3 regions of the Streptomyces sp. NPDC007901 genome follow, and region 2 is predicted to be linked to each of the others. Evidence: riboswitches for the same ligand, from Rfam matches in the RefSeq annotation. Region 2 holds a riboswitch; each other region holds the start of a gene.

Region 1 (10,186 bases), on a different contig from region 2:
CACGGGGGCCCAGGCGAACGGCGGGTCCGGGATCTCCTCGCGCAGCACCGGCGCGACCGCTGACTGGAACAGCTCCAGGGAGGCGCGGTGCTGAGTATCCGTCAGACCGCCCGCGTCCGCGTGCAGATGCAGGACCGTGTGCCCGAACCGCTCGTGGTAGCGGTGGACCTTGTCGATGATCTGCTGGGGACTGCCGACCAGCGCCGAGCTGCGCTCGACGAAGTCCTCGACCGTCTCGAAGACCACCGGCAGACCGGCCTTCTTCTGGAACGCGAGGTTGCTCTCGAAGATCGGCCGGTACACCTCCACCGCCTCCTGCGAGGTGGGCGCCGCGTACAGGCCCGCGCTGCCCGCGCCGACGGCGATGTCCGCCGGGTCGTGGCCGTAGTGCTCCCAGCGCTCCCGGTAGTACCGGATCAACTCGGCGTACGGCTCGATGGGGTTGGTGACGTTCGCGGAGAACAGCGGGTCGCCGTAGCGGGCGGCGAGGTCCACGGACTCCTTGCTGGTGGCGCTGCCGTGCCAGACCCGGACCGGCCGCTGGTAGGGGCGCGGCCAGACCTCGGCGTCCGTCAGCGGCGGACGGAACCGCGTGTCCGCGGTGACCTTGTCCTGCCGCCAGATCCGCCGGAACACCTCGTAGCTCTCGGCGTTGCGGTCCCACTGGTCCTCGGGAGTGACATGGAACAGCTCGCGCTGGGCGGCGCCGTTGCCCTTGCCGATGATCAGGTCGAGGCGGCCCTCGGAGAGGTGGTCGAGGGTCGCGTAGTCCTCGTACGCCCGGACCGGGTCCAGCAGGCTGAGCGTGGTGACGGCGGTGAAGAGCCGGATCCGCCGGGTGCGGGCGGCGACATGGCTGAGGACGACGGTCGGGGAGGAGGAGATGAACGGCCGCTCGTGCCGCTCCCCCACCCCGAAGCCGTCGAAGCCCAGCTCCTCGGCGAGCACCGCGTTGTCGAGGACCTCCCGGAACCGGTCGTGGGTCGGCTTCTGTACGCCGGTGAGCGGGTCCGGGCGGTGCACGATCAGGGTGATCGCGAGGAACTTCACGACGCGGCCCGTTCGGCGCGCGCCTGGTCGGGGTGGGCGAGGCCCAGGTGGTCGCGGAGGGTGGTGCCCTCGTACTCGGTGCGGTACACGCCCTGTTCCTGGAGCAGCGGTACGACCGTGTCGGCGAAGACGTCGAGGCCGCCGGGGGTGATGTGCGGGACCAGGATGAAGCCGTCGGAGACGTCGGCCTGCACGAAGTCGTTGATCGTCTTCGCGACGGTGGCCGGGGAGCCGACGAAGGTCTGCCGGTTGCCGGTGTTGATCACGAGGTCGCGGATGGACCACTTGTTGGCCTCGGCGAGCTCCCGCCACTCACGGGCGATGGCGAGCGGGTCGCGGTACATCCTGACCTGGGCGCGGCCCCGGGAGATGTGCTCCTCGCCGACCAGCGGGTCGACGTCCGGCAGCGGGCCCTCCGGGTCGTACGACGACAGGTCCCGGTTCCAGACGAACTCCAGGTGCTTGAGGGCCGTCGCCCCGCTGACCTGCTGCCGGCGCACCTGGTGGGCGATCTCCTCGGCCTCCTCGTCGGTGTCGCCGAGGACGAAGCTGGCGGCGGGCAGGATGAGCAGGTCACCGGGGGCCCGGCCGTACTTGGCGAGGCGGGACTTCACGTCCGTGTAGAAGGCCTGGCCGGCGTCGAGGGTCGCGTACCGGCTGAAGATCGCGTCGGCACCGGAGGCGGCGAACTCCCGGCCCTCGTCGGACTCGCCGGCCTGGAAGATCACCGGGCGGCCCTGCGGGGAGCGGGGCACGTTGAACTGGCCGTGGATGTCGAACTGGGCGCCCTTGTGCACGAAGGAGCCCGCGCCCGCGTCCCGCAGGAAGGTTCCGGTGGCCTGGTCGGCGATGATCTCGTCGCCGTGCCAGGAGTCGAAGAGCTCGTTCGCGGTGGTGAGGAACTCCTTGGCGCGGGAGTAGCGCTCGTCCTGGGGCAGGAAGCCGCCGCGGCGGAAGTTCTCGCCGGTGAAGGCGTCCCAGGAGGTGACCACGTTCCAGGCGGCCCGGCCGCCGGAGAGGTGGTCGAGGCTGGCGAACTGGCGGGCCACCTCGTAGGGCTCGTTGAAGGTGGAGTTGATGGTGCCGGTCAGGCCGAGGTGCTCGGTGACGGCGGCGAGCGCGGCGAGGACCGTGAAGGTGTCGGGGCGGCCGACCACGTCCAGGTCGTATATCTTCCCGCCCTGTTCGCGCAGCCTCAGGCCCTCGGCGAGGAACAGGAAGTCGAACTTTGCGCGTTCGGCGGTCCTCGCGAAGTGCGCGAAGGAGCTGAACTCGATGTGGCTGCCGGCGGCCGGGTCGCTCCACACGGTGGTGTTGTTGACGCCGGGGAAGTGGGCGGCGAGGTGGATCTGCTTCAGCGGCTTGCTCATGACGGTGTGTGGTCCTTCCGGCTCAGGCGAGGGCTGCGGCGTAGCGGTTGGCGGGGCGGGCGAGCCCGAGCAGGCCGCGCAGGGTGTCGGCCTCGTAGGCGGTCCGGAAGCGGCCGCGGCGCTGGAGTTCGGGGACCAGGTCCGCGGTGATGCGCGGCAGGTCGTGGCCGAGGACGGCGGGCCGGAGCCGGAAGCCGGTCAGCCCCTCGGCCGCGAACTCCTCCAACAGGTCGGCGAGTTGGGTGGCCGTGCCGGTGAAGATCCGGGTGTCGCTGGTGAGCGCTGCGCCGTCCAGGGCGTCGAGGCGCTCCTTGCGGGCGGCGGCGCTGGCCGGGTCGTCGTCCAGGAAGACCACGAGGTCGCCGAAGACGTGCACGGTGTCGCCGGCGCGTCCGGCGGCCTCCTGCTCGGCGCGGATCTCGGCGACGATCGCGCGGGCCTCGGCGGTGTCGTGCGGGGTGACGTAGCCGACGTCGCTCTGGCGGGCGATCAGCCGGTAGGGGACGCTCTGGTGGCCGAGGGCGGTGACGAGCGGCTGGCCCTGCGGCGGGCGCGGGGTGATGGAGGGGCCCTTGACGCTGAAGTGGCGGCCCTCGAAGTCGATGTAGTGCAGCTTGTCGCGGTCGACGAAGCGGCCCGTGGCGGCGTCCCGGATCTCGGCGTCGTCCTCCCAGCTGTCCCAGAGCCGGCGCACGACCTCGACGTAGTCGGCGGCCTCGTCGAAGTGGTCGGTGAGCCGCTCCTGCCCGGCCGGGGAGCGCAGTTCCGCCAGGTCGATCGGCGGGAAGGTGCGCCGGCCGAAGTGGTCGGCCTCGTGCGGGCGGGCGGAGATCTGCACCCGCAGCCCCGCGCGGCCGGTGCTCACGTAGTCCAGGGTGGCGATCGCCTTGGAGATGTGGAACGGCTCGGTGTGGGTGGCGATCACCGTCGGCACCAGGCCGATGTGGCGGGACAGGGGCGCGACCCGGGAGGCGGTCAGGACGGCGTCCAGGCGGCCCCGGACCTGGTCGGTGCGGCCGTCCAGCTCGCCGAAGTGCGAGGACTGCAGGCCGAGGCCGTCCTCGAAGGTGACGAAGTCGAGCAGACCGCGCTCGGCCTCGGCGACCAGGTCGGCCCAGTATCCGGCGGTGAACAGGTCGCGGGGGCGGGCGGCCGGCTCGCGCCAGGAGGCGGGGTGCCAGCCGGTGCCGTCGAGGGCGACGGCGAGATGCAGGGGAGAAACGGGTGCTGAGGACACGGAGGTGCCTTCCTGAAGATCCGTACGGGGGCACGCCGGTGCGGGGGCGTGGCGGGGTGGGAACGGGTCAGGAGCAACAGAGCGCGCCGGCCACGCGCTGGAGGTCGATGTGGGGCCGGGAGTGGAGGTGCACGGCGTGGCATGTCGAGGTCACTGCCGTCTCCTCCCTCGTCAGGGCGCCCTGCGGTGGCGCCTCGCACATCTCGTCGTGAGTCACAACGCCCCGTCCTTCGGTGGTGTTCCCGGGGCGCGCAGCAGCAGGGTGCGGCCGCGCAGGCGCTCGGTGAAGCCGATCGACTCGTAGAGCGGGATCGCCGTGGCGTTGCCCGGTGCCGCGTGCAGGAACGGGGTGTCGCCGCGGTCCCGGATACCGGCGGCGACCGCGCGCACCAGGCGGGTGGCCAGGCCCCGGCCCCGGTGGTCGGGGTCGGTGCAGACGGCGCTGATCTCCGTCCAGCCCGGCGGCCGCAGCCGCTGCCCGGCCATGGCGATCAGCCGTCCGCGGTGCCGGATGCCCAGGTAGGTGCCCATCTCGACGGTCCCACGGCGGAACGGTCCCGGCTCGGTGCGGGCGACGAGGTCCGGCATCTCGGGTACGTCGCCGGGTCCCAGTCGTACCGCATCGGGGTCGGGCTCGGCCCGCAGCGCCGTGTCGACCACGGTGGCGCCTGGATCGACGAGCACGTGCAGGTCGGCCCAGGCGGCCGGGTCGGTGGGGTCGGCGAGGGCCGCGTACGCGTGGACGTCGTCGGGATAGCGGGCCGGTCAGGGCGGACCGGACGGAGTTGTCGAGCACGGCGGTGCCGAGGTCTCCGCCGCCGCGGACGTCGGTGGGGACGGTCACGGTGGCGGAGTCCTCTCTTGCTTCAACCGACATGGTGCAGGGTGTTCTTGATGACTGATCAGGAGTTGTCGAGGGGCAGGCCGGGCGGATTGACCTCGGACTTGGCGACGGCCTCGTCGGAGAGGTTGTAGGCCTTGAGCCACTCGGCGTACTGGCCGTTCTTGATCAGGTAGTTGATGGCGTCGGCGAGCGGCTTGGCGAGTCCGCTGTCCTTCTTGGCGGTGGCCGCGATCAGGCCCTGCAGGCTGGCGCCGGCGCCCGAGTAGGTGCCCGCGGTGCGGGTGGCGTTGGGCGTGTTCGCCGTCTGCTTGTTGTGGTAGGCGAAGCCGGGGTTGGGGCCGAAGGAGGCGTCGATCTTCCCGCTGTTCAGGGCCAGGAAGGTGCTGGTGCTGTCCTGGAAGTACTTGACGGTGAGCTTCTTGCCCTCCTTGGCCAGCTTCGTCTTCCACTCCAGGAGGATCTTCTCCTGGTTGGTGCCGGAGCCGACGGCGATCGTCTTGCCGGCGAGGTTCTCGTAGTCGCCGTCGAAGTTCCAGGTGCTCTTCTTCGGCACGATGAAGGCGAGGTTGTCCTGCCGGTAGGAGGCGAACTCGTACTTCTTCTTGCGCTCTTCGGTGATCGTGATGTTGGAGAGGGCCACATCGACCTTGCCGCTGTCGATGCCGACGAACATGTTCTCCCAGGTGGCGTTCTTGATCTCCGGCGTGAGACCGAAGACCGCGGCGATCAGGCGGGCGAGATCGGGCTCGGAGCCGGTGAGGGTCTTCTGGTCGCTGCCGACGTAGGCCAGCGGCGGGAATCCGGCGGGCAGGGCGCCCTCGCCGATGACGAGCTTGCCGCTCTTGCGGACGGCCGCCGGCAGTTCGGCACTGATGGACTTGACCTCGGAGACCTTGATGGTGGTCTGGGTGCCGGCACCGTTGGAGACCCGTCCGACGACGACCTCGCCGGACTTGGCGCCGGCGGTGGTGGTGGCCGCGTCGCTGTCGCCCCCGCAGGCGGCGAGCCCGGTGGCGAGGGTGGCGACGGCGGTCGCCGCGGTGATGCCTCTGATCAGGCTGCGTCGGGTGAGGTGGGTGGGCATGGCCGTTCCTTGTCACTGGAAGAGGGTGCTGAGGGTTGGCGTGGGGGGAAATCTGGGGGTGCGACGGTTCACAGGACCTTGCTGAGGAAGTCCCTGGTTCGTTCGTGCCGCGGTTTGTCGAGAACCTCGGAGGGCGGGCCCTGCTCGACGATCCGGCCCTCGTCGATGAAGACGACCCGGTCGGCGATCTCGCGGGCGAAGCCGATCTCGTGGGTGACGATGACGAGCGTGGTGCCGCTGGTGGCCAGGTCCTTGATGACGGCGAGGACCTCGCCGACCAGTTCCGGGTCCAGGGCGGAGGTGGGTTCGTCGAAGAGGATCACGCCGGGGCGCAGGGCGAGGGCGCGGGCGATGGCGACGCGCTGCTGCTGGCCTCCGGAGAGCTGGCGGGGGTAGGCGCCGACGCGCTCGCCGAGGCCGACCCGCTCCAGGAGTTCCTTGGCCAGGGCCTGCGCCTCGGGCTTGGTGAGCTTCCCGGTGGCGACGGGGGCGGCGGCCACGTTGTCGAGGACGGTCAGGTGCGGGAAGAGGTTGAAGTTCTGGAAGACGAAGCCGATCCGGCCGCGCTGGGCCAGGATGGCGCGCTCGCTCAGCTCCTTGAGCCGGTCGCCCTGCCGCTTCACCCCGATCGGTTCGCCGTTGATGCTGACATGGCCGATCTCGGGCTTCTCCAGGTGGTTGATGACCCTGAGGAGCGTGGACTTGCCCGAGCCGGACGGGCCGAGGATGACGGTGACCTCGCCGGGGCGGATGGTCAGGTCGATGCCGTCCAGGACGCGGTGGGTGCCGTACCACTTGTGGACGTCGTGGATCTCCAGGGCGGCGGGGGCCGTCTCCAGGGTGTCGGTGCTGCTCATACGGCGGCCTCCCGGCGGATGCGGGCCCGCAGGTCGGTGAGGCCGGCCCGGAGCTTCTGCAGGGGCGTCGGCGGCAGTGCCCGGGTGGCGCCGCGGGCGTAGTACCGCTCGACGTAGAACTGGATCACGGAGACGACGCTGGTCAGGATCAGGTACCAGACGGTCACCACCAGGAGCAGCGGCACGATGTCGCCGGGGTAGGTGGAGCCCATGCTCTGCGCGGTGCCGAAGAGGTCGAGCAGGGAGACGTAGAAGACCAGCGAGGTGCTCTTGATCAGGCCGATCAGCTGGTTGACGTAGTTCGGGGTGATCGACCTGAGGGCCTGCGGGAAGACGATCCTGCGGAACTGGTAGCCCTTGGGCAGGCCGAGCGCGGCGGCGGCCTCGTGCTGGCCCTGGTCCACGGAGAGGATGCCGCCGCGGACCACCTCGGCCGCGTAGGCGGCCTCGTTGAGGCTGAGGCCGACGACGGCGATCACCATGTCGGTGGCGAGCTTCGACTCGTCGAAGGAGAAGAAGGCCGGCCCGAAGGGGACGCCGACGCTCAGCGTCTTGTACAGGGCGCTGAAGTTGTAGAGGAAGAGCAGGACCACGATGAGCGGGATGGAGCGCAGCGCCCAGACGTAGGTCCAGCTGACCGCGCGCAGCACCGGGCTCTTCGAGAGCCGGGCCAGGGCGAGCAGGATGCCGCCGAGCAGGCCCAATACCGCGCTGTAGGCGGTGACTTCGAGGGTGATGAGCAGTCCGTCGAGGAGGGTCGGCCGCAGGAACCAGTAGCCGAAGCGGTCCCACTGGTAGAAGGGGTTGGTCACCAGCCCGTGGGCGAACTGGGCGACCAGGACCAGGACGACGGCGGTGGCGATCCACCGTCCGGGTCGGCGCAGCGGGAGAACTCGCTGTGCCACCAGCGATTTTGACGGTTTGTCAGCGGGGGGCGCGGCGGGCGCGGTTATGGTGGCGCCTGGGGGTTCACTCATGGCGGGCTCCGGCGGAGTCGGACACCCCTGGTCCCACGGCCGGGAACGCGGTACCGCGCCGTGTTCGGGCACGGCACGGCACGCGGGGCGCGCGGGATGCGGGGGTGGGCGGACGGCGTCACACCGGGCGGCCGGTGTCTACGTCAGAGATGCGGTGTCTACGTCAGGGAAGCCGAGTCGCGAGAACTGCGGGGCGAAGGCGGAAGAGCCTGGTCAGACCCGACAGCGGGCACGGCCCGGTGCGGTACACGCGCTACACAGGGCGCTGTTGACACGGAGCAGGTCGACGGCACGGTCGGCGACGAGCGGGCTCGGATACGGCTGTACGCAGCCCTGGGCACGGCGCTCGGCCGTCCTGGAGGCTGCGTACATGTCCGTCACCTGTCTTGTGTGATGGCCCCGGGGTGGGGCCTCGCGCTTACCGAACGTCGTCATCCGGTCCGGTCGTCACCTGGGGCACCCCACCGCGATGCGAGGGTTGCCGGTCAGCAAGCCAGGGCTTGATGCTGACGCTCTTGACCGTTCTGGTCCGTAAGTAACGCAGTTGCCCGAACGAATGTCAACGCCTGTCCAGCCGGCGGAACGGTTCGGGCCGCTCTCACCTGCGGGAAACGTCCGCCGCATGGCCGGCCCAGTCCAGGATCTGGACGGCCGCGCCGGCGGCTTCCAGGCCCTGGCAACGGCCGTGGTGGCGACGGGCGATGCCGTCGAGGTCGAGGTGGGCGCCGAAGGCCGGATGCGCGGCCAGCCGCCGGGCGTAGGCCCACAGCACCGGGTGGTCGGCGATGCGGTGCACGGCGGAGGCGTCCAGGTGGGTGCGGTGCACGGTGTCGAGTTGCACCAGCGCCACCCACAACTCGATGTCCGCGGCGGTGAGCTGACCGCCGATCAGGAACTCCACCCCGGTCAGGCGGCGCTCCAGCTCGTCCAGGGTGGCGAGCAGGGTCTCCAGTGCCTCCGGGTCGCCGCCCTCGCGCCCGGCGCGCTGTGCGGCCTGTTCGACGCCCTCCGCGCAGAGCCGCTCGACGGCCTCGATCTCGGCCTCGGCGCCGCACGGGTGGAGCCGGGTGACGCCGTCGCCGAAGTGCCGGTCCAGGTCGCGCAGGATGTCCCGGCTGTGGGTGCTGACGATCCGGCCGGACCAGTCGTCGCTGAGCACGGGCGCGAGGGCCGGTCCCACGTAGCGGTGGGCGCTCGCCTCGTACAGCGGGCGCAGCGCCGTGTGGCTGCCGTCGGGACAGTCGGGGACCGCGGGCAGGAAGGTGACCGGACAACAGTCGTCGAGGCCGAGCAGGCTGTGGCCGACGGCGATGCGCAGGCCGTCGGCACAGGCGGTGGCCAGATGGAGCCGGTAGCGGCGCGGCACCGCGTAGTGGCCGCTGCGTGCGTCGCGGCCGATGCGGCCCCGGAAGCCGGGGGCGGTGCGGACGGACGGGAGGGCGGCGAGCGGAGTGATGGACATGCGTCTCCCCGGATGAGGGCGCGCGGACGTACGCGCGGCGGAAGCGTTCGTCGGTGGGTGGGGGCCCGGCTCGTGCGGGGCGAGCGGGCGCTCAGCCTCTGCGGCCGAGGGCGCTGCGGCCGGTGGCGCCGAGGCTGATGGCGCTGCACACACGCTGCAGATCGATGTGCAGGCGGGAGGTGAGCAGGGGGGCCGCCCAGGGCGTACGGCTCTCTCGGCGCGGTCTGCCGGTGAGCGTGCGCACGCGACCCATCTTTCCCTACCTTTTCACTAGGATTCCCATCTGGAGTGTCGATCCGCCTCCGCCCGACGTCAAGGGGGCGTCCACGCCTGGGACACCCGGCCCCGGGTTGCCGCCGTACGGCAGGGGCGGTCCGCTTAAGACGCAGGCCGAGTGACAGGAGCCGGATCCGATGACCGACGCCCCGGGTCCCGAGCCCGTGCCCGGGGCCGTGCCCGAGACCTTCGCGTTCGCCTGCGGGCGGTGCGGCAAGGCCTGGGAGGCCACCTTCCAGGCGGTGTTCTTCACCGACCCGATCGCCGACCCGGACCTGCAGAGCACCCAGGAGTACGTCGACGAGGCCGGCCGGGCGGTCCGCTCGCCGCTCGCGGACGCGGTGTGCCCGCGCTGCGGCAGCCGCAGGGTGCGGATCACCGCCCCCGGATCATGACGCGCCCCGCCCCACCGCGGCACTCACCCGAATGGCCCGTGCGGGTGGTCCGTGCTCCCGGCGGATGGTGGCGTGGAGGGACCTACCGCGTTCCCGAGGAGGCAGTCGCGATGACCCGTCCGTCCCGACCCGCGCGTGTTCTCGCCTCGGCCCTGGCGGCGGGAACCCTGCTCGCCACCGCGGCCTGTGCGGACCAGAGCGGCGCCCCCGAGGCCGTGTCCGTCTCGGCCGCCGCCGAGCGCTCCCCCTCCCCGTCGGCGACGCCCGCCCTCACCGGGGCCGGCGCGCAGGCCGCGCTGATCACACCGGCCGACATCGAGAACGACTCGCAGGTCGCCACCGACGCCGCGACCTGGCGCAACTCCATGCTGATCGGCAAGGTCGACGTGGCCGGCTTCCTCACCGCCAAGTCCGACGCCGCCGACTGCCAGCGGCTGCTGGACGGCCTCTACTCCGACAGCCTCCTCGGCCGCGCCACCGGCGCCTCCGCGCTGCGCGGCTTCACCTCGGAGGACTCCCGGATGCTGTACCAGGTCGGGGACTACGGCTCGGCGAACGTCGACGCCACCCTGGACTGGATGAAGACCCTGCCGGAGAAGTGCAACCAGTTCACGGCCACCGGCCAGGACGGCGG
Region 2 (10,186 bases):
CGGTACGGCGTGGAACACCGCGCTGCTGTTCGGGATTCCGTCCGTGCCGGTGCAGGCGGTGGGTTCGGTGGTCCTGGTGGTGGGATGAACAAGCGCATGTCCGAGGACACCGGTGCCATGGGGGCCGTCCTGCCAGGGAAGTGCCCCACCCCGCGCTCCTGCTTCTCGTGCCGTACGCGTTCGCCCTCGGTTCCGCCGGCTGGTCGCCGGCGGAACCGAGGGCGGACGGACCCGGGTCAGCTCAGGGTCTTGAGCGCCGCCGCGTCGTACGACGCCAGCTCGTCCGTGCGGCCCGCGAGGACCTTCGACGCCCACTCGGGGTCCTGGAGGAGGGCGCGGCCGACGGCGACCAAGTCGTACTCGTCGCGCTCCAGGCTGTCGAGGAGGTCGTCGATGCCCTTGACCGGGGAGCCCTCGCCCTGGAAGCCCTTGATGAAGTCGCCGTCGAGGCCGACCGAGCCGACGGTGATGGTGGGCTTTCCGGTGAGCTTCTTGGTCCAGCCGGCCAGGTTGAGGTCGGAGCCCTCGAACTCGGGGAGCCAGTAGCGGCGGGTGGAGGCGTGGAAGACGTCGACGCCGGCGGCGGCCAGCGGGGTCAGGATCGCCTCCAGCTCCTCGGGGGTCTCGGCGAGACGGGCGTCGTAGTTGTCGGACTTCCACTGCGAGTAGCGGAAGATGACGGGGAAGTCGGCGGAGACGGAGTCCCGTACGGCCGCCACGATCTCGGCCGCGAACTTCGTGCGGGCGACCGGGTCGCCGCCGTACGCGTCGGTGCGGCGGTTGGTGCCCGCCCACAGGAACTGGTCGAGCAGGTAGCCGTGGGCGCCGTGCAGCTCGACGCCGTCGAAGCCGATGCGCTCGGCGTCGGCCGCGGCCTCGGCGAACGCGCGGATGACGTCGTCCAGGTCCTGCGAGGTCATCGCCTTGCCCTCACCCTCGGTGCCGTCCAGGCGGATGCCGGAGGGGCCGACGGCGGGGGCGTCCGCGAACGGCGGCTGGCCCTGCTTGCGGACCATGCCGATGTGCCACAGCTGCGGGACGATCGTGCCGCCGGCCGCGTGCACCCCCTCGGCGACCTTCGCCCAGCCCGCCAGCTGCTCCTCGCCGTGGAACCGCGGGATACGGCTGCTCTGCCCGGCCGAGTCGTGACCGACGTACGTCCCCTCGGTGACGATCAGACCGACACCGGCGGCGGCCCGGCGGGAGTAGTACGAGACCACGTCCTCACCGGGGACACCGCCGGGGCTGAACTGGCGGGTCATCGGCGCCATCACGATCCGGTTGGGGACCGTGAGCCCGTTGAGGGCGATGGGACGGGAGAGGATCTCGGCCGCGCGGGAGGCGGGGGGCATGGTGACGGTCACGTGGAGGGCTCCTCGGGAGTGGGTCGTATACCTTGGCCGTATACCAGTCGGTATGTGCACACGCATCGAGTGCACCTCCGTGCACAACGACCTGCCCGGACGTACGCATTCCCGGCAACCACCCGAACGCGGTGTGACCCGGGACACGGGCCCCGGGCGAGCCGGCGGGCGACCTGCGCCTCAGCTCCTGTTGTCCTCGACGTGGACGACGTTCGGTGCGGTGGCGTCCGCGTGGCGTTTGGTCCGTCCGTGCAGACCGACGGCGAGCTGCGACGGGTCGCGGGGTTCGGCGGGGCCGACGTAGGTGAGGACGTCGCCGTGATGCCCGGTGACGACCCACCCCTCGACGTCCTTGGGGTCGATCACCCCGAAGTCCCCCGCCGGGGATCCGGCGTGCACCGGGCCGAACTCCCGCAGGATCCCGGTGGCTTGTGCGGCGAGGTCTCCGTCGGGAGCGGTCAGCACGACACAGGTGCCGTGCTCGAACAGCTCCCAGGACGTGTGCGGGTCGGCGAGGAGCCGCCGCCATACGTCTACCAGTATCTCGGTGTCCACCGCGGTCATCATGCCGCAGCGCCCCGGCGCGAACCCGGCGCGGGAACGCCGAAGGGCGGCACCCCCCGCCGTGTGGCAAGGGGTGCCGCCCTCGGTGCTGCGTCGGAGCTGCCGAGCCGTCAGGCTCAGAAGTCCATGTCACCGCCCGGCATGCCGCCCGGGGCGGCCGCGGCGGCCTTCTCCGGCTTGTCGGCGATGACGGCCTCGGTGGTGAGGAACAGCGCGGCGATGGAGGCGGCGTTCTGCAGGGCAGAGCGGGTCACCTTCGCCGGGTCGATGATGCCCTCGGCGATCATGTCGACGTACTCGCCGGTCGCGGCGTTCAGGCCGTGGCCGACCTGGAGGTTGCGGACCTTCTCGACGACGACGCCACCCTCGAGACCACCGTTGACGGCGATCTGCTTGAGCGGGGCCTCCAGGGCGAGCTTCACGGCGTTGGCGCCGGTCGCCTCGTCACCTTCGAGGTCCAGCTTCTCGAAGACGGAGGAGGCCTGGATGAGCGCCACGCCACCACCGGCGACGATGCCCTCCTCGACGGCCGCCTTCGCGTTGCGGACGGCGTCCTCGATGCGGTGCTTGCGCTCCTTGAGCTCGACCTCGGTCGCGGCACCGGCCTTGATGACGGCGACGCCACCGGCGAGCTTGGCCAGGCGCTCCTGGAGCTTCTCGCGGTCGTAGTCCGAGTCGGACTGCTCGATCTCGGCGCGGATCTGGTTGACCCGGCCCTGCACCTGCTCGGAGGAGCCGGCGCCGTCGACGATGGTGGTCTCGTCCTTGGTGATGACCACCTTGCGGGCCTTGCCCAGCAGGTCGAGGGTCGTGTTCTCGAGCTTGAGACCGACCTCCTCGGAGATGACCTCGCCGCCGGTGAGGATGGCGATGTCGTTCAGCATCGCCTTGCGGCGGTCGCCGAAGCCCGGGGCCTTGACGGCGACGGACTTGAAGGTGCCGCGGATCTTGTTGACGACCAGGGTCGACAGGGCCTCGCCCTCGACGTCCTCGGCGATGATCAGCAGCGGCTTGCCCGACTGCATGACCTTCTCCAGGAGCGGGAGCAGGTCCTTGACGGAGCCGATCTTCGAGTTGGCGATCAGGATGTACGGGTCGTCGAGGGACGCCTCCATACGCTCCATGTCGGTGGCGAAGTACGCCGAGATGTAGCCCTTGTCGAAGCGCATACCCTCGGTGAGCTCCAGCTCCAGACCGAAGGTCTGGGACTCCTCGACGGTGATGACGCCTTCCTTGCCGACCTTGTCCATGGCCTCGGCGATGAGCTCGCCGATCTGGGTGTCGGCGGCGGAGATGGAGGCCGTCGAAGCGATCTGCTCCTTGGTCTCGACATCCTTCGCCTGCTCGAGCAGGGCACCGGAGACGGCCTCGACGGCCTTCTCGATACCGCGCTTGAGGGCCATCGGGTTGGCGCCGGCGGCTACGTTGCGCAGGCCTTCCTTGACCAGGGCCTGGGCGAGCACGGTCGCGGTGGTCGTACCGTCACCGGCGACGTCGTCCGTCTTCTTGGCGACTTCCTTGACCAGCTCGGCGCCGATCTTCTCGTACGGGTCCTCGAGCTCGATCTCCTTGGCGATGGAGACACCATCGTTGGTGATCGTGGGGGCGCCCCACTTCTTCTCGAGGACGACGTTGCGGCCCTTGGGGCCGAGCGTCACCTTGACGGCGTCCGCGAGCTGGTTCATGCCGCGCTCGAGGCCGCGCCGCGCCTCCTCGTCGAACGCGATGATCTTGGCCATGTGAAGTGGTCCCTCCAGGACTGGGGGTGAGTCTTCAGGACCGCGCCCGCGCCCGCGACGGACGGCTCGCCGACCCGTGGGTTCCTTGCCCCACCCGGCCCGCGGGCCTCACCGACCCGGTCCTTCTTTGTCACTCTCACCTTCAGAGTGCTAACGCCAATGATTAGCACTCGGGGTAGGCGAGTGCAAGCGCCTCCCGGGGACTGGAGGGAGGAACCCGGGCGGGCACGGGCGGGGCGCGGACGGGCCCGGGGCATGCCGAAGGGCCCGTACCCCGGGAGGCACGAGCCCTTCGAAGATGTACAGAAGAACGTCGCTGTCAGTCGGCGCGTGCTTCAGCCGGTCGCCAGCCGGACCATGTCCGCCTGCGGCCCCTTCTGGCCCTGCGAGATCTCGAAATCGACTCGCTGACCCTCTTCCAGGGTGCGGTACCCGTCCATCTGGATCGCGCTGTAGTGGACGAAAACATCCGCACCACCGTCGACCGCGATGAAGCCGTACCCCTTCTCCGCGTTGAACCACTTGACGGTGCCCTGAGCCATGCCTAACTCCCCTATTACTGGCCCTTGCACAGATCCACACTTCGCGGATCCGGGTCAGACCTCACCCCCCAATGGTTGGGGGCGTGCGCCGGAACGCGTCGACCGCGGCTGAATGTATCTGTCCAACTGCCGTCTGCAACAGGTCAATCGGACGAGAATTCTGGACGGGAAGGGTCCGGAATGTAGCAAGAATTCGGCCGAATTCAGGGCAAGTCGGGCCCCAGATAAGCCGCAAAAGCCGCAAAGAACCCGCACACTTTGGCCACTTCTTGTCGGGCTCGCGGTATCGAATACGGGGCTCCCGACCTGGAGATCGGGACCGCGTTCCCCAACTCTACCGCGCTCAACCACACAGAATTGCCCCCTCCGCTTCTCTCACGGAGGGGGCAATCAGATGAACACTCGGTGATGGGTATTACCGAAGGTAATGTTCGGTCATACGGCCATCAGGTCAGCAGGTCAGCGGGGCAGCGGAATCGGTCAGCCGCCCGCGACGGCCGGGATGATGGAGACGCCGACCCCGTCCGGGGTGGCGGTCTCCAGTCCCTGCTCGAAGCGCACGTCGTCGTCATTGACGTACACATTGACGAACCGGCGCAGCTTGCCCTGGTCGTCGAGAACGCGGGCGGCGATTCCCGTGTGGTTCTTCTCCAGGTCGGTGAGGACCTCGCCGAGGGTGGCACCTTCGGCACTGACTTCGGCCTGGCCACCGGTGTAGGTGCGCAGGATGGTGGGGATGCGAACAGTGACGCTCACGGCTTTAAACCTCCGGTCAGGGCAGCGCCCTATTTCTCGGGGACTCAGGCGAGCCCGGCCTCGTGGAAAGACTCGAGATTCGGGCGAATGGTCGCGGTAAGACCCGTACCCGCCACCGCGTCCAGCGTCTTCAGCCCATCACCGGTGTTGAGTACAACGACCGACTTCGAGGGATCGATGAGCCCATTCTCAATGAGCTTCTTGGTGACTCCAACCGTCACTCCGCCGGCGGTCTCCGCGAAGATCCCCTCGGTCCGCGCGAGCAGCTTGATCGCGTCGACGACCTGCTCGTCGGTGACGTCCTCCACCGCACCACCCGTACGACGGGCGATGTCGAGGACGTAGGGACCGTCGGCCGGGTTGCCGATGGCGAGGGACTTGGCGATGGTGTTCGGCTTCTGCGGCCGCACCACGTCGTGGCCGCCCTTGAAGGCCACCGACACCGGCGAGCAGCCCTCGGCCTGCGCACCGAAGATCTTGTACGGCTTGTCCTCGACGAGCCCGAGCTTGATCAGCTCCTGCAGCCCCTTGTCGACCTTGGTGAGCTGCGAGCCGGAGGCGATCGGGATGACCAGCTGGTCCGGGAGCTGCCAGCCGAGCTGCTCGCAGATCTCGTACGCCAGGGTCTTCGAGCCCTCCGCGTAGTACGGCCGCAGGTTGACGTTGACGAAGCCCCAGCCCTCGCCGGCCGGGTCGCCGATCAGCTCGGAGCAGAAGCGGTTCACGTCGTCGTAGTTGCCCTCGATGCCGACGAGCTCGCCGCCGTAGATCGCGGCCATGACGACCTTGCCCTGCTCCAGGTCGTGCGGGATGAACACGCAGGAGCGGAAGCCGGCCCGGGCGGCGGCGGCGCCGACCGCGCCGGCCAGGTTGCCGGTGGAGGAGCAGGAGAGGGTGGTGTAGCCGAAGGCGCGGGCGGCCTCGACGGCCTGGGCGACGACGCGGTCCTTGAAGGAGTGCGTCGGGTTGCCGGAGTCGTCCTTCACGTACAGGCCGCCGGTGACACCCAGCTCCTTGGCCAGGTTGTCGGCCTGGACGAGCTTGGTCCAGCCGGGGTTGATGTTGGGCTTGGTCGCCACGTCGGCCGGGACCGGCAGCAGCGGGGCGTAACGCCAGATGTTCGCGGGTCCCGCCTCGATCTGCTTCCGCAGCTCCTCGGTGTCGTAGGCCGAGTAGTCGTACGCGATCTCGAGCGGGCCGAAACACTCCTCGCAGGCGAACACCGGGCCGAGCGGCACCCGGTGGCCGCACTCGCGGCAGGACAGTGCCGTGGCGGGGCCCAGGTCGACGGTCTTCGGGGAATCGGTTGCAACAGTCTGCGCAGCCATGTGAGGCGAGGCCCTTTCTCCTCATCTTCCTCACGACGCATCTCGCCGTGAGACGGATTTGGCACCTTCCCTAGCCGGGAGCCACGCCATGGAAGACGAGTACCGACTGGAGGGTTGCCGGGGCTTCATCGGGCCGTATCCCTCTGCCCCTCTGGATGAGCTGTATTCGGTTGTCGACGCACGGTGACCGTACGACATGCGATGGTCATCGGCGTTGTTCAAGACTGTAACCGAAGGCCAGGACAGTTGAGATAGTCGTCCGAACCGCGAGATGGATCACACCGCGCGGTGTGATCGTGACAGTGAGGAGCCGCTGACTGTGCTGGAAGAAGTCGAGCGCTGGCTGGCCACCCGCTCCTGGTCCCTGAACGACCGCCCCCTGCACCGGATACTCGGCGCCAAGCAGCGGACGGGTCAGTCGGTCTCCGTCGTGCTGCCCGCGCTCAACGAGGAGGAGACCGTCGGTGACATCGTCGCGATCATCCGCCACGACCTGATGCAGCAGGCGCCGCTCGTCGACGAGATCGTGGTCGTCGACTCCGGCTCCACCGACCGCACGGCGGCGGTGGCCGCGGCAGCGGGCGCCCGGGTCGTCCACCGCGACACGATCCTCCCCCGCATCCCCGCCGTCCCCGGCAAGGGCGAGGTCCTCTGGCGCTCCCTGCTGGTCACCACCGGGGACATCGTCTGCTTCATCGACGCGGACCTGAGGGACTTCTCCTCCGACTTCGTCTCCGGGATCGTCGGCCCGCTGCTGACCGACCCCGGGGTGGACCTGGTCAAGGCGATGTACGACCGCCCGCTCGCCGGCGCGGCCGGGCAGGGCGGCCGGGTGACCGAGCTGATGGCCCGCCCGCTGCTGAACATGCACTGGCCGCAGCTGGCCGGGTTCGTGCAGCCGCTGGGCGGCGAGTACGCGGCCCGCCGCTCGCTCCTGGAACAGCTCCCCTTCCCGGTCGGCTACGGCGTGGAGCTGGGCATGCTGGTCGACGCCCTGCACCTGGTCGGCCTGGACGCCCTCGCCCAGGTGGACGTGGGGGTCCGCAAACACCGCCACCAGGACGGCCAGGCCCTCGGCCGGATGTCCGCCGCGATCTACCGCACCGCCCAGCTGCGGCTGGCCCGCGGCCATCTGATCCGCCCGTCCCTGACCCAGTTCGAACGGAGCGAGGACGGCTTCGAGCCGCGCACGTACTCCGTGGACACGGAGGAACGGCCGCCGATGTCGGAGATCGCGGAGTACGCCGAACGCAAAGTGGCGTGACTTCGACGGGTTCGACGCGCGTTCCGTATACGGCCACCGGTCGGGTGTAGCCGTACGTTTGAGCGTTTACGGGCCGGGCTAGGTTGAGGCGTATGGCTTCCACCGGCGGTGCTGAGGTGCTGGTCGCGTCCAACCGCGGCCCGGTTTCGTACGAGATGCGCGAAGGCAGCGCGCTGCACGCCAAGCGGGGCGGCGGCGGGCTGGTCTCCGGCCTGTCGGCGATCGGCCCGGACGCGAACGCGGTGTGGGTGTGCGCGGCGCTGAGCGACGGGGACCGCGAGGCGGTGCGCCGAACCGCCGGCGGCCGGCTGCCGGTGGCGGACACCGGGGGCCAGCGGGTCCGGATGCTCGACATCGACGCGGAGGTGTTCTCCGGCGCGTACAACGGCATCGCGAACTCGGTGCTGTGGTTCGTCCACCACATGCTCTACCAGACCCCGCTGGAGCCGGTCTTCGACGCGGAGTTCCGGCGCCAGTGGGCGTCGTACCAGGCCTACAACCGGGCGTTCGCCGAGGCGCTGGCCCAGGAGGCGGGCGAGGGCGCCGCGGTCGTCATCCAGGACTACCACCTGGCGCTGGCCCCGCGGATGCTGCGCCGCCTGCGCCCGGACCTGCGAATCGGCCATTTCTCCCACACCCCCTGGGCGCCGCCGGACTACTTCCGGCTCCTCCCCGACGACATCGCCGCCGAGCTGCTGAGCGGGATCCTGGGCGCCGACCACGCGGCGTTCCTCACCCGGCGGTGGGCGGACGCGTTCGTCGACTGCTGCCACGCCGTGCTGGGCCCCGGGATCCCGGCGGCGGACCCCTCCTCGGGCGGCACCCGGATCGGGGTGCACGGGCTGGGCGCCGACGCGGACTTCCTGCGGAAGCGGTCGCACGAGCCGGACGTCGAGGAGCGGATGGCCGCCCTGCGGGAGGAGATCGGCGACGGCCGCAGGACCATTGTCCGGGTCGACCGGACCGAGCTGTCGAAGAACATCGTGCGCGGACTGCTGGCCTACCGGCAGCTGCTCGACGACCACCCCGAGTGGCGGGAGCGGGTGGTGCACGTCGCGTTCGCGTACCCGTCCCGGCAGGACCTCGCCGTGTACCGCGACTACACGGCCGAGGTGCAGCGGGTCGCCGACGACATCAACTCGGTGTACGGGACGCCGGGTTGGACGCCGGTCGTGCTGCATGTCAAGGACGACTTCGCCCGCTCCCTGGCGGCGTACCGGCTGGCCGACGTCGCCCTGGTGAACCCGATCCGGGACGGCATGAACCTGGTGGCGAAAGAGATCCCGGTGGTGTCGGACGAGGGGTGCGTGCTGGTGCTCTCGCGGGAGGCGGGGGCGTACGAGGAGCTGGGCGAGGACGCGGTGGTCGTGAACCCGTACGACATCGGGGGGACGGCCGCCGCGTTGGCGCTGGCGCTGGCCATGCCGGTGGAGGAGCGGGCGGAGCGCTGCAAGAGATTGGCGGAGGCGGCGACGGGGTTGCCGCCGGCGGCTTGGTTTCTGGAGCAGTTGGAGGCGTTGGGCGGGTGAGTTCGTAGTTCGTCGGCTGCGGGCCGGTGGGGGCGGGTCGCGCCCACGCGGCGGAGCCGCACATCGATACAGCCCCGCCCCCCTTACCGGGCTTACGGGGCGCTGTAGGCGACCGTCTGGCCCAGTAGCCGTACTACTCCCTCCGGGCCGTCCACGACCACGTCCGCCCGGTCCGCCAGCTCGGTGACCTCCTCGCTGCCGCTGCACACGAGTACGCCGGGGACGCCCTGCTCGCGGAGTTTCTCGACGGCGGCGAAGGCGGGGATGTCGCCGAGGTCGTCGCCGACATAGAGGACCGATTCCGCGCCGATCTCCCTCGCGTACTCGCGCAGGGCCACGCCCTTGTCCATGCCCGGGGGACGGAGCTCCAGGACCAGGCGGCCCGGTTCGACGATCAGGGCGTGGCGGGTGGCCAGGTCGGTCAGGGGGGCGCGGAGGAGGTCGAAGGTGGCCTGGGGGTCGTCGGCGCGGCGGGTGTGGACCGCGACGGCGAAGCCCTTCTCCTCGATCCAGGTGCCGTGCGCGGCGCCGGCCCGGTCCAGGAGGGCGGGGAGTTCGGCGCGGGCGGCGGCGATGCCGGGGTGGGGCGGCGGGGCGGTGATCTCGCCGGTGGCCGCTTCCCAGCGTTCGGCGCCGTAGTGGCCGAGGACGACGAGGTGCTCCAGACCGGGCACGCCCGCGAAGCCGCCGTAACGGACGGCCACCTCGGCCGGCCGGCCGGTGATCACGGCGACCGCGGCCACCTTCGGCGCGAGCGCGGCCAGCACCGGCACGGCGTCCGGGTGGGCCCGCGCCTGCTCGGGGTCGGCGACGATCGGGGCCAGGGTTCCGTCGAAGTCGAGGCCGATCAGCGCAGTGCGCGGCTGCGCCAGGAGGGCGGCGAGGCCTTCACGGCCGGCCGGGGTGCGAGGCGTCGGAAGGGGTTCCGTGATGTGGGTTCCCATGCACCCGACAGTATCCAAGCGCCCCTCCAGGGGCGCGGGGCTGCGTCCATATGCGGCTCCGCCGCGTGGGCGCGACCAGCCCCCACCGGCCCGCAGATCACTCACCGCTCCCCTCGCCGAGCCTCCCGCACCCTCCGCAGTCGGTTCACCGTCACG
Region 3 (10,186 bases), on a different contig from region 2:
GAGAGGAAGAGCTGGACGGACGGGTCTATGCCGCCCGAGCGGTACTGCGCGGTCGCCATCGAACCGAGGCTGTCCCGCAGCTTGTTGAGATCCGCCTGACCACGGGCCACGTTGTCCTGGATCGTGGAGATTTCCTTCTGCAGCTTCTGCTGCTTCTCCTTGGCGCCGTCCAGCTTCTCGGTGGCCTGCTCGGCCTCCTCGTAGAGCTTGTCGACCTTGGCCTTGACCTCGTCCTTGCTCAGCTTCTCGCTGGGCGCCGCGTTGGCGGCGTTGGCGCTGAGGACTACGGCGGCGGCCGCTGCGGTGGTGAGCACGGTCACGCGCGCACGGCTCTGCTGCTTGGGTCGACGATGGGACGCCACGGAGACGGGCTCCTTCGTTTGAGTGATCACCCGTGTGGAGGTTCGAGCCCAGACCCTAGTGACCCTCCTGTGATCAGTTCAAATCCCAACAGCCAAAAATCTGGTCACGCAACACACTCTTTGCACATAACTAACGTCCCGTGATGCTCGATTGACCCTACGTTGCGTGACGATCCGAATAATTCGGGCATTGCATATGCATGTTGAACGTTCAGGACAGTCGCTTCAGAAGCATCGCAGAAGCCACCGGACGGGCACCGGCCCGCGCGACCCCGTCGGCGACCTCGCGGTCGGTCGAGGCGACGATCACCGGGCGGCCCGGCGGCTCGGCGCGCACCAGCTGGCGGATCAGCTCGTCCGCCGTGACACCGGGCTTCGAGAAGAGCACCCTGACCCCGCGCGGCGGGGCGAGCAGCACCGGGGCGGCCAGTTCCGCGCCGTCGAAGACACAGGTGACCTCGGCGCCGGTCTGCGCGGCGAGCTGAGAGAGCTGGCCGAGCAGCCGCAGCCGCTGCTTCTCCAGCGGCATCTGCGGATAGCCGGTCTTGGTCACGTTGTAGCCGTCGACGACCAGGTGCGCCTGCGGCAGGGCGAGCAGCTGGTCGAGGACGGCCGGGTCGTGCTCGGACAGCGCCCGGGCGGCGATGTCCTTCGGCGTCATCCGTCCGGGCTCGACCGCGTCCACCGTGTCGGCGGGACGCAGCGACACCGGCGGCAGGGCCAGCTCGCGGCGCAGCCCCTGAGCCGCGTCCAGGACGGTGTCGAGCAGCAGCCGCAGCCGCATGTCCTCGACGCTGCGGCCCTCGCGGGCGGCCCGGCGGCTGGCCTCCAGGGCGGCCTCCACCTCGCCGAGCCGGGCCTTGAGCCGCCGGCTCTCGCTCTCGGCGGCGGACACCTGCGCCTGCCCCTCGGCCCGCCCGGCCTCCATCTCGGCCTGCAGCTTGCGCAGGGCGGCCTCGCCCCGCTTGACGTCACTGAGGGCGGCCCGCAGCTTGCGGTGAAGCGATTCCGCTTCCTTCTTCGCCGCCTCCAGCTCGGTGCGCAGCCGCTCCGTCTCGCCACGGGTCTGCTCCCGGGCCCGGTCCAGCTCCTCGCGCAGCCGCTCCAGCTCGGCGCGGCTCTCCTCGTCGGCCCGCTCGGCGTCGGCCCGCAGGGCCTCCTCGCCGGCCGCCGTCACGAGCTTCACCCAGCCCGTGGGACGCAGTACATAGGCCGCGGCCGCCACATCGAGCGGGTCCGCGGCCGGGGGCGGGGAGCCGGAGTCCAGGGCGCCGGCGAGTTCCGGCTGGGCCTCTCTCAGCTTCTCCCCGATCCGCTGCCGGAAGAGGGTGTCGGTCTCCAGCGCGGCCGCCATGGCGTTCCCGGCGAACTTGGCCCGCCGATTGGGGGCGAACCGGGCGTACTGCCTGAGCTGTGCGGGCAGTTCGGCGAGGGTCAGCCCGCCGAAGCCGTCCGACACGATCTGTACGACCCGCCGCCGCACGCCGTCGGGCAACGGACGGTCAAGCACCTCGGCGGTGCCGTCGCCCGGCCCCCCGCCTGTGGTCTCCACCATCCGTCACACCCCATCACCTGTTGGGGCCGCCTCCCGGTCTCAGGAGTCGGCACCCGGCCTGTCCACGAGTTCCACCTGGTCCACCGCGTTGCACCAGCGGCAGCGCACCGACTCGATGGTCTCACTGACCACCTCGCGCTCCTCGACCTTGGGCTCTCCGGCCAGGTCGAGGTGGAGGTACTCCACGACCTTCGACGAGCGGGTCACGTCGAAGCGCGTGAGGTTGCCGCAGAGGGTGCAGCGCCACCGCGTCGTGGCGGTCGGCAGGGGAACCGTCATCGTGGCTTGTTCGCTTCCTTCTAGTGTCCGTGACGCGCCGTCCTGACGCGTGTGGCTCGTTACCCTACGGCCTGGCGGGTACTCGACGCCGCCCCGTCCATGGCGGCGAGGCGATCTGCACCACTGCGTCCGGTTACGCCATGCTCTATGTCCATGATCGGCAACCGGAACACGACGGCCGCCCGGACCCTGCGGAGCCTGAGGGGCACGTCGGCGCCCATGACGTACACGCTGATCGCGGTGTGCTGCCTGATCTTCCTGCTCGGCCCCGCCTCCGGCTTCACCCCGTCCTACGGCACCGGGGACGCCCTGGCGGCGGCGCAGCGGGCGTACTTCCGGCGCTGGGGCGTGGTCCCCGCCGACCTGTTCGACGGCCCGGCGCGGGAGGCGCTCACCCCGGCCACGGCGCTGTTCATCCACGGCAGCTGGGTGCACCTGCTCGGCAACATGCTCTTCCTCTTCGTCTTCGGGGCGATGACCGAGGAGCGGATGGGCCGCGTGGAGTTCACCCTCTTCTACCTCGGCTGCGGCTATCTCGCGCTGCTCGGCTACGCGGCCGCCAACGCCTCGTCCCAGCAGTCGCTGGTGGGGGCGTCCGGGGCGATCTCGGCGGTCCTCGGAGCGTTCCTGTACCTGTTCCCCAGCGCCCGCGTGACCAGTCTTCTCCCTTTCCTCTTCTTCCTGCCCCTGCGCTTCCCGGCCTGGGTGGTACTCCCCTTCTGGGCGGCCCTGCAGTGGCTCGCCCTGGGCCAGGCCCCCGCCGGCCCCGGCGTGGCCTACCTCGCCCACGTGGTCGGCTTCGGACTCGGCTTCGGCTACGCGTGGGTCCGGTACGGCCGTACGACTAAAGTGAGGACCGCCCCAGCCCCGGCACCCGAGGGAGAGAACCAGCCGTGATCACCGCGATCGTCCTCATCAAGACCAGCGTGGACCGGATCCCCGAGATCGCGGAACAGATCGCCTCGCTGGAGAGCGTCAGCGAGGTCTTCTCCGTCACCGGCACGTACGACCTGATCGCCATGGTCCGGGTGCAGCAGCACGAGGACCTGGCCGAGGTCATCCCCGGCCGCATCAGCAAGATCCCCGGCGTGGAGGGCACCGACACGCACGTCGCGTTCCGCACGTACTCCCAGCACGACCTGGAGGCGGCGTTCGCGATCGGCCTGGACAGCTAGAAAACACCGCCGTCTGCAGCGCGCCCCGAAGGGGCGTTGGGGGTACCCCCAGCCTTCGGCTGGGGGAGGAACTGCGCGCTCAGCCCCCACCGGCCCGCAGGATCGTGGTCGACCGCGGGTGCGTCGTGGCTGGTCGCGCAGTTCCCCGCGCCCCTTGAGGTAAGTCAGCTCACCGCCGGGACACAGCGGCCGTCCTCGGTCCGGTACGACCACTTGGCGCCGTCGGTCACCAGCTCGCGTACCGCCGTCACGAAGCGCTCCACGTGCTCGTCCGGCGTTCCGGCGCCGAAGCTCACCCGGATGGCGTTGAGGGACTTCTCGCCCGGTGCCGCCTCCGGCGCCCCGCACTCGCCCTGGGTCTGGGGGTCGGAGCCCAGGAGGGTCCTGACCAGCGGGTGGGCGCAGAAGAGGCCGTCGCGGACGCCGATGCCGTACTCGGCGGAGAGGGCGGCGGCGAAGTGGCTGCTGTTCCAGCCGTCCACCACGAAGCTGATCACGCCGACGCGCGGGGCGTCGTCGCCGAAGAGGGAGAGGACCCGGACCTGCGGGACCTCGGCCAGTCCCGCCCGCACCGTCTCGATCAGGTGCCGCTCGCGGGCGACCAGCGTGTCGAAGCCGGCCTCGGTGAGCGCCTTGCAGGCGGAGGCGATGGAGTAGGCGCCGATGACGTTGGGCGAGCCGGCCTCGTGCCGCGCCGCGCTCTCGTGCCACTCCACGGCCACTCCCCCGTCCTCGCGCCGGGTGACCTTGCGGCTGGCGCCGCCGCCGGCGAGGTAGGGCTCGGCGGCCTGGAGCCAGTCGGCGCGGCCGGCGAGGACGCCGGAGCCGAAGGGGGCGTACAGCTTGTGGCCGGAGAAGGCGACCCAGTCGACGTCCAGGTCGCGGACGGACACGGGGTGGTGCGGGGCCAGCTGGGCCGCGTCCAGGACGATCCGGGCGCCGTGCGCGTGCGCGGCCGCCGCGAGCTCCCGTACGGGCCACAGCTCGCCGGTGACGTTGGACGCGCCGGTGACACAGACCAGGGCCGGGCCGTAGGGGTCGCGGTCGGCGAGGGCGCGCTCCAGGGTCTCGACGGCCTGGCGCGGGGTGCGGGGCGCGTTCAGGTAGGTGACCCGGGCGTCCTGCCACGGCAGCAGGGAGGCGTGGTGCTCGGTCTCGAAGACGAAGACCTGGCAGTCGGCGGGGAGGGCGCGGGCCAGGAGGTTCAGGGAGTCCGTGGTGGAGCGGGTGAAGACCAGCTGGTCTTCGGGGCGGCAGTCGAGGAACTCGGCGACGGTCCTGCGGGCGTTCTCGAAGAGGTCCGTGGAGAGCTGGGAGAGGTAGCCGGCGCCGCGGTGGACGCTGCCGTAGTAGGGCGCGTACGCCGCCACGTCGTCCCAGACCCGCTGGAGGGCGGGGGCGCTGGCCGCGTAGTCGAGGGCGGCGTAGGTGACCTCGCCGCCGGTGACCAGCGGGACGGTGACATCCCGGCCCAGAACGGGCAGCGGCCCCGAAATGTCACTGCAAACGGACTGGGCGGAGGCAGCGGTGGAGACAGACATGGCGGAACTCCTGTGAGGGTAAGCGGAACCACCGCGCCGGACGGTGTGTCGACGGCACGGGGAAAGCTGAAAAGGGGTACGCGGAGGCGGGGCTCTACGCCCTATCGCATTCGCTTGCTCACAGAAGGCTCCCTCGTACGACCAGGACCCCTGGTGTGTCGAGGGGTCCGCGCTTGCCGTAGACCTCGCTGCCTACGACCTGGTCTTCACCCGGGGCACCCCGCCACGGACGGAGGGTTGCCGGACAGTCGGCCGGGGCCTCATGACTGTCACTCATGACCTGGGAAGAAAAGTAGGGGAAGTGATCGCCGCCGCGCAACTTCTGTCCGGATGACGGAACGGGACCCGGCGGTGCCGGGCCCCGTCCTGGTCCCCTGCTGGTCGGCCTACTTGTTCGTCGCCGCCGCCCAGCGTTCCAGTGCGCGCTTGGCCGCGCCGGAGTCGATGGAGTCGGCGGCCTTGTCCATGCCCGCGCGGAGCTGCTCGGCCAGTGTGCCCGGGCCCGGGTCGAGGGCGACCAGGGCCGCCGCCGAGTTGAGGAGCACCGCGTCCCGTACCGGGCCCTGGTCGCCGTCCAGGAGCCTGCGGGCGACCTCCGCGTTGTACGACGGGTCGCCGCCTCGCAGGGCCTCCACCGGGACCAGGTCGATGCCGACGTCACGGGGGTCGAAGGTCTGCTCGGTGACCTTGCCGTCGCGGACGATCCAGACGTGGGACGTGGCGGTCGTGGTGAGTTCGTCGAGGCCGTCGTCGCCGCGGAAGACCAGGGAGGAGTTGCCGCGTTCCGCGAAGACGCCCGCGACGACGGGGGCCATGCGCGGGTCTGCGACGCCGACCGCCTGGGCCCGCACCTGCGCGGGGTTGGTCAGCGGGCCGAGGATGTTGAAGACCGTGCGGATGCCCAACTGGCCGCGCGCGGCGCCCGCGTGACGCAGCGCCGGGTGGAACTTGACGGCGAAGCAGAAGGTGATGCCCGCCTCCTCGGCGACCTCGGCGACCCGCTGCGGGGTCAGGTCGAGGTTGACGCCGAGCTTCTCCAGGACGTCCGAGGCCCCGGACGCGGAGGAGGCGGCGCGGTTGCCGTGCTTGACGACCTTCGCGCCGGTGCCGGCCACCACCAGCGCCGACATCGTGGAGATGTTCACCGTCTTCGCGCCGTCACCGCCGGTCCCGACGATGTCGACCGTGCGGCCCGGCACCTCGATGAGGTTGGCGTGCTCGTACATCGTGCGGACCAGGCCGTTGATCTCCTCGACCGTCTCGCCCTTGGCCCGCAGCGCGACCACGAAGCCGGCGATCTGGGCGTCGGTCGCCTGACCGCGCATGATCTGGTCCATCGCCCAGGCCGTCGCGTCGGCGCTCTGGTCCTGGCCGTACAGCAGCGCGTTCAGTACCTCGGGCCAGGAACGGGCCGCCGCGGTGTCGCCTCCAGCGGGGGTCACAGCGCTCATAAGGCCGCTCCTGATCGTCGTACCGGGAAATGGTGCCTGTGAGGCCTACCCTATCCAGCCCCGGCCACCGCGAAGGGCCCCCGTCCGGTGTACGGACGGGGGCCCTTCGGCTGTGGCGTGGCGACGCCGTCGATCAGTGGTGGCCGTGGCCGCTGGTGATCTCCTTGTACTCCTCGACGGACGGCTTCGGGATCTGGTTGTCCTCGCCGTAGTAGGCGTTGCTCAGCTTGGCGCGGAGCTTCTCGGACCCCTTGATCTTGCGCTCGACACCGTTCTCGTCGACCGCCGGGCCGATCTGGGCCGGCTCGTACTGGTGGTGCGCCGTGAGGGTGTGCAGCTGCTCCTGCGAGAGCGGCTCGTGGATCTCGACGAACTCACCGTGCGGCAGCCGCTTGATGATGCCGGTCTCGCGGCCGTGCAGCACCTTCTCCTTGTCGCGGCGCTGCAGACCGAGGCAGATCCGCTTGGTGACGATGAACGCGATCACCGGTCCGGCGAAGAAGAAGATCCGGACGAACCAGGTCACGTCGTTGATCGACAGGTGGAAGTGGGTGGCGATGAGGTCGTTGCCACCACCGACCAGGCCCACCATGTACACGGTGATCCAGGCGACACCGAAACCGGTGCGGGTCGGGGCGTTGCGCGGGCGGTCCAGGATGTGGTGCTCGCTCTTGTCGCCGGTGACCCAGGACTCGATGAACGGGTAGAGCGCGATCGCACCCAGGACCAGACCGAACAGGACCAGTGGGATGAACACGCCCAGGACCAGGGTGTGGCCCCAGAAGTTGATCTCCCAGCCCGGCATGTAGCGGATCAGACCCTCGGCGAAGCCCATGTACCAGTCGGGCTGGGCGCCGGTGGACACCTGGTCCGGACGGTAGGGGCCCATGGCCCAGATCGGGTTGATCTGGGTGGTCGCCGCGATGGCCGCGATGACACCGAAGACCAGGAAGAAGAAGCCTCCGGCCTTGGCCATGTAGACCGGCAGCAGCGGCATGCCGACGACGTTCTTCTCGGTCTTTCCGGGGCCCGCGAACTGCGTGTGCTTGTGGTAGAAGACCAGGATCAGGTGGCCCACCATCAGGCCGAGCATGATGCCCGGCAGCAGCAGGATGTGGATCGAGTAGAACCGCGCCACGAAGTCGTGGCCGGGGAACTCGCCGCCGAAGAGGAAGTACGAGATGTACGTGCCGACGATCGGCATCGACAGGATGGCGCCCTCGGTGAAGCGGACACCGGTGCCGGAGAGCAGGTCGTCCGGGAGCGAGTAACCGGTGAAGCCGGTGAACATGCCCAGGACGAACAGCAGGAAGCCGAACAGCCAGTTGATCTCACGCGGCTTGCGGAACGCGCCCGTGAAGAACACGCGCATCATGTGCACGAACATGCCGGCGAGGAAGATCAGCGCGGCCCAGTGGTGGATCTGCCGGATGAGCAGACCACCGCGCACGTCGAAGGAGATGTGCAGGGTCGAGTTGAACGCCTCGGACATCAGCTGTCCCTGGAGCGGGACGTAGCTGCCGTGGTACACCACCTCGTTCATCGACGGGTGGAAGAACAGCGTCAGGTACACACCCGTCAGGATGATGATGATGAAGCTGTACATGCACACTTCGCCCAACATGAACGACCAGTGGTCGGGGAAGATCTTGCGCATGTTGGACTTGGCCAGGGAGTAGATCCCGAGCCGTCCGTCGGCCCAGTCGGCGACACGCTCGCCGGCCGGTGCCTTCCCGCGTTCGCGGGACTCGGTGTTCTCTGTAGTGCTCATCCGCGCTCCCAGAAGGCAGGACCGACGGGCTCGTCGAAGTCGCCGAGCGCCTGGAGGTAGCCCTCCTCGCTCACGCCGATGCGCAGCTGCGGCAGGGCGTGGCCGGCCGGGCCGAAGATCACTCGGGCTCCGTCGGAGAGGTCGAAGGTGGACTGGTGGCACGGGCAGAGCACGTGGTGGGTCTGCTGCTCGTACAGCGAGATCGGGCAGCCCACGTGGGTGCAGATCTTCGAGTAGGCGACGATGCCCTCGTGCGACCACTCGAGCTCGCGCTTGTCCTTGATGTTGTCCGGCTGCAGCCGGATGATCATCAGGGCCGCCTTCGCCATGACGTTCTGGAAGTCCTCCTGGTCTTCCTCGACGCCCTCGGGCTTGGCGAACGTCAGGGAGCCGACGGCGACGTCGGAGGGACGCAGCGGCTCGTTGGTGTTCATGTTGACGAGCAGCTTGCCCTTCGACCACGCCGTGTGGCGCAGCGAGGTGCCGGGCAGCGGGCCGAGGTCACGCAGCAGCACGACACCGGAGAGCGGGACCAGGGTCAGCGCGCCGAACATCGTGGTGCGGATCAGCTTGCGCCGGCCGATCGCCGACTCCTTGGCACCCTGCTTGAAGTCGGCCAGGACCTTGGCCTTGACCTCCGGCTCGGCCGAGATGGCGTGCCGCTCGTCTGCGACCTCCACGTCGGACATCAGGGTGCGGGCCCAGTGGACCGCGCCCGCGCCGATGCAGAACAGCGCCGCCCCGAGGGTCAGGCCCAGGGCGAAGTTCAGCGCGCTGATGTGACCGAGGGGGAAGACGAAGATCGCCTTGTCCTTCGGGATCGTCACATAGGACGCGATGAAGCCGACGGTGGCCAGCATCGACACCGTGAACAGCAGGGCGACGACGCGCTCGGACCGCTTGGCGGCCCGCTCGTCGATGTCCTGGATCCGGTGCTCGTGGGGCGGCAGACCCGGGTCCGCGAACGGGTTCTTCTCGTCCGCGACGCTCACGGCGCCGTGCGCGTGGTCCTGCTCAGCGGGCAGGTTCTCTTCTGGAATGTCTTGGCTACTCATGACTTCTTGGCCTTTGCGGTCCGAGCGGCGACCCAGACGGCGACCGCGATCAGCAGACCGAGACCGAAGATCCACGCGAACAGACCCTCACTGACCGGCCCGAGGCCGCCCAGGTTGAGACCGCCGGGGTTCACCGTCTTGCTGCTGTTGACCGAGTCGAGGTACGCGATGATGTCCTTCTTGTTCTTCTCGGACAGCGTCGTGTCGGGGAAGGACGGCATGTTCTGCGGGCCCGTCTGCATGGCCTCGTAGATGTGCTTCGGGTCGACGCCCTGCAGGTCCGGGGCGAACTTGCCCTTGGTCAGCGCGCCACCCGAGCCGACGAAGTTGTGGCACTGCGCGCAGTTGGTGCGGAAGAGCTCGCCACCCGCGGCGATGTCGGCACCGTCCGGACCGAACTGGTCCTTGGTCGGCACCGAGGGACCGGCGCCCAGCGAGGCGATGTACGCCGCGAGCTGGTCGATCTGGGCCTGGGTGTAGATGTTCTTCTTCTTGACGACCTGCGGGCCCTGCGAGGTGGCGGCCGGCATACGGCCGGTGCCGACCTGGAAGTCGACGGCCGCGGCGCCCACGCCCACCAGGCTGGGGCCGTCGGACGAACCCTGACCGCCGGTGCCGTGGCAGCTGGCGCAGCCGACCGAGTAGAGCTTCTTGCCCTCCTCGATGGTCAGGGACTGGGACGTTTCATCGGCCTGCGCCTTGCCCGCGGGTGCGAGCACGGCGTACAGCCCCCCAGTGGCCGCCAGCGCGAGGAGTAGGACGACGACCGCCGCCAGCGGATGGCGTCGTCGTGCGGAGAGCTTTTTCACGGATTACCCCGGTGTCAGGATCTTCTGCGTCGATGCTTCTGGAAAGTGCGCTTCTACGGCGCGCGTGCCGGCCCGGCTACTTGATCAGGTAGATCGTGGCGAAGAGGCCGATCCAGACGACATCGACGAAGTGCCAGTAGTAGGACACGACGATGGCCGCGGTCGCCTGCTCGTGCGTGAACCTCTTC

What was found. Region 2 has a riboswitch for S-adenosylmethionine ahead of thrC (threonine synthase). Riboswitches for the same ligand answer to the same signal wherever they lie in the genome.
Region 1: linked by a shared signal. The riboswitch ahead of ACFZDK_RS20930 (ABC transporter permease subunit) and the one ahead of thrC (threonine synthase) in region 2 are both predicted to bind S-adenosylmethionine.
Region 3: linked by a shared signal. The riboswitch ahead of ACFZDK_RS08060 (aminotransferase class V-fold PLP-dependent enzyme) and the one ahead of thrC (threonine synthase) in region 2 are both predicted to bind S-adenosylmethionine.

Annotation. Positions count from the first base shown of each region.
Region 1 covers NZ_JBIBKW010000006.1:112,301-122,486, reverse strand. The annotation lists gene ACFZDK_RS20965 (LLM class flavin-dependent oxidoreductase) at 1-1,050, opposite strand, end outside; gene ACFZDK_RS20960 (NtaA/DmoA family FMN-dependent monooxygenase) at 1,047-2,420, opposite strand; gene ACFZDK_RS20955 (LLM class flavin-dependent oxidoreductase) at 2,443-3,657, opposite strand; gene ACFZDK_RS20950 (putative leader peptide) at 3,725-3,859, opposite strand; gene ACFZDK_RS20945 (GNAT family N-acetyltransferase) at 3,871-4,341, opposite strand; gene ACFZDK_RS20940 (transporter substrate-binding domain-containing protein) at 4,560-5,585, opposite strand; gene ACFZDK_RS20935 (ATP-binding cassette domain-containing protein) at 5,654-6,442, opposite strand; gene ACFZDK_RS20930 (ABC transporter permease subunit) at 6,439-7,419, opposite strand; SAM riboswitch class IV at 7,829-7,940, opposite strand; gene ACFZDK_RS20925 (glutathione S-transferase C-terminal domain-containing protein) at 8,018-8,881, opposite strand; gene ACFZDK_RS20920 (putative leader peptide) at 8,973-9,134, opposite strand; gene ACFZDK_RS20915 (hypothetical protein) at 9,295-9,552, shown strand; gene ACFZDK_RS20910 (hypothetical protein) at 9,663-10,186, shown strand, end outside.
Region 2 covers NZ_JBIBKW010000007.1:317,690-327,875, forward strand. The annotation lists gene ACFZDK_RS24340 (hypothetical protein) at 1-88, shown strand, start outside; gene ACFZDK_RS24345 (NADH:flavin oxidoreductase) at 237-1,364, opposite strand; gene ACFZDK_RS24350 (hypothetical protein) at 1,545-1,928, opposite strand; gene groL (chaperonin GroEL) at 2,045-3,667, opposite strand; gene ACFZDK_RS24360 (cold-shock protein) at 4,003-4,209, opposite strand; gene ACFZDK_RS24365 (MoaD/ThiS family protein) at 4,690-4,965, opposite strand; gene thrC (threonine synthase) at 5,010-6,293, opposite strand; SAM riboswitch class I at 6,312-6,455, opposite strand; gene ACFZDK_RS24375 (glucosyl-3-phosphoglycerate synthase) at 6,613-7,557, shown strand; gene ACFZDK_RS24380 (trehalose-6-phosphate synthase) at 7,650-9,086, shown strand; gene otsB (trehalose-phosphatase) at 9,179-10,030, opposite strand; gene ACFZDK_RS24390 (DUF3263 domain-containing protein) at 10,132-10,186, opposite strand, start outside.
Region 3 covers NZ_JBIBKW010000002.1:504,785-514,970, reverse strand. The annotation lists gene ACFZDK_RS08085 (NlpC/P60 family protein) at 1-362, opposite strand, end outside; gene ACFZDK_RS08080 (NYN domain-containing protein) at 574-1,917, opposite strand; gene ACFZDK_RS08075 (hypothetical protein) at 1,957-2,196, opposite strand; gene ACFZDK_RS08070 (rhomboid family intramembrane serine protease) at 2,350-3,093, shown strand; gene ACFZDK_RS08065 (Lrp/AsnC ligand binding domain-containing protein) at 3,090-3,371, shown strand; gene ACFZDK_RS08060 (aminotransferase class V-fold PLP-dependent enzyme) at 3,536-4,912, opposite strand; SAM riboswitch class IV at 5,077-5,193, opposite strand; gene trpD (anthranilate phosphoribosyltransferase) at 5,299-6,363, opposite strand; gene ACFZDK_RS08050 (cytochrome b N-terminal domain-containing protein) at 6,497-8,134, opposite strand; gene ACFZDK_RS08045 (Rieske 2Fe-2S domain-containing protein) at 8,131-9,189, opposite strand; gene ACFZDK_RS08040 (c-type cytochrome) at 9,186-9,998, opposite strand; gene ACFZDK_RS08035 (heme-copper oxidase subunit III) at 10,075-10,186, opposite strand, start outside.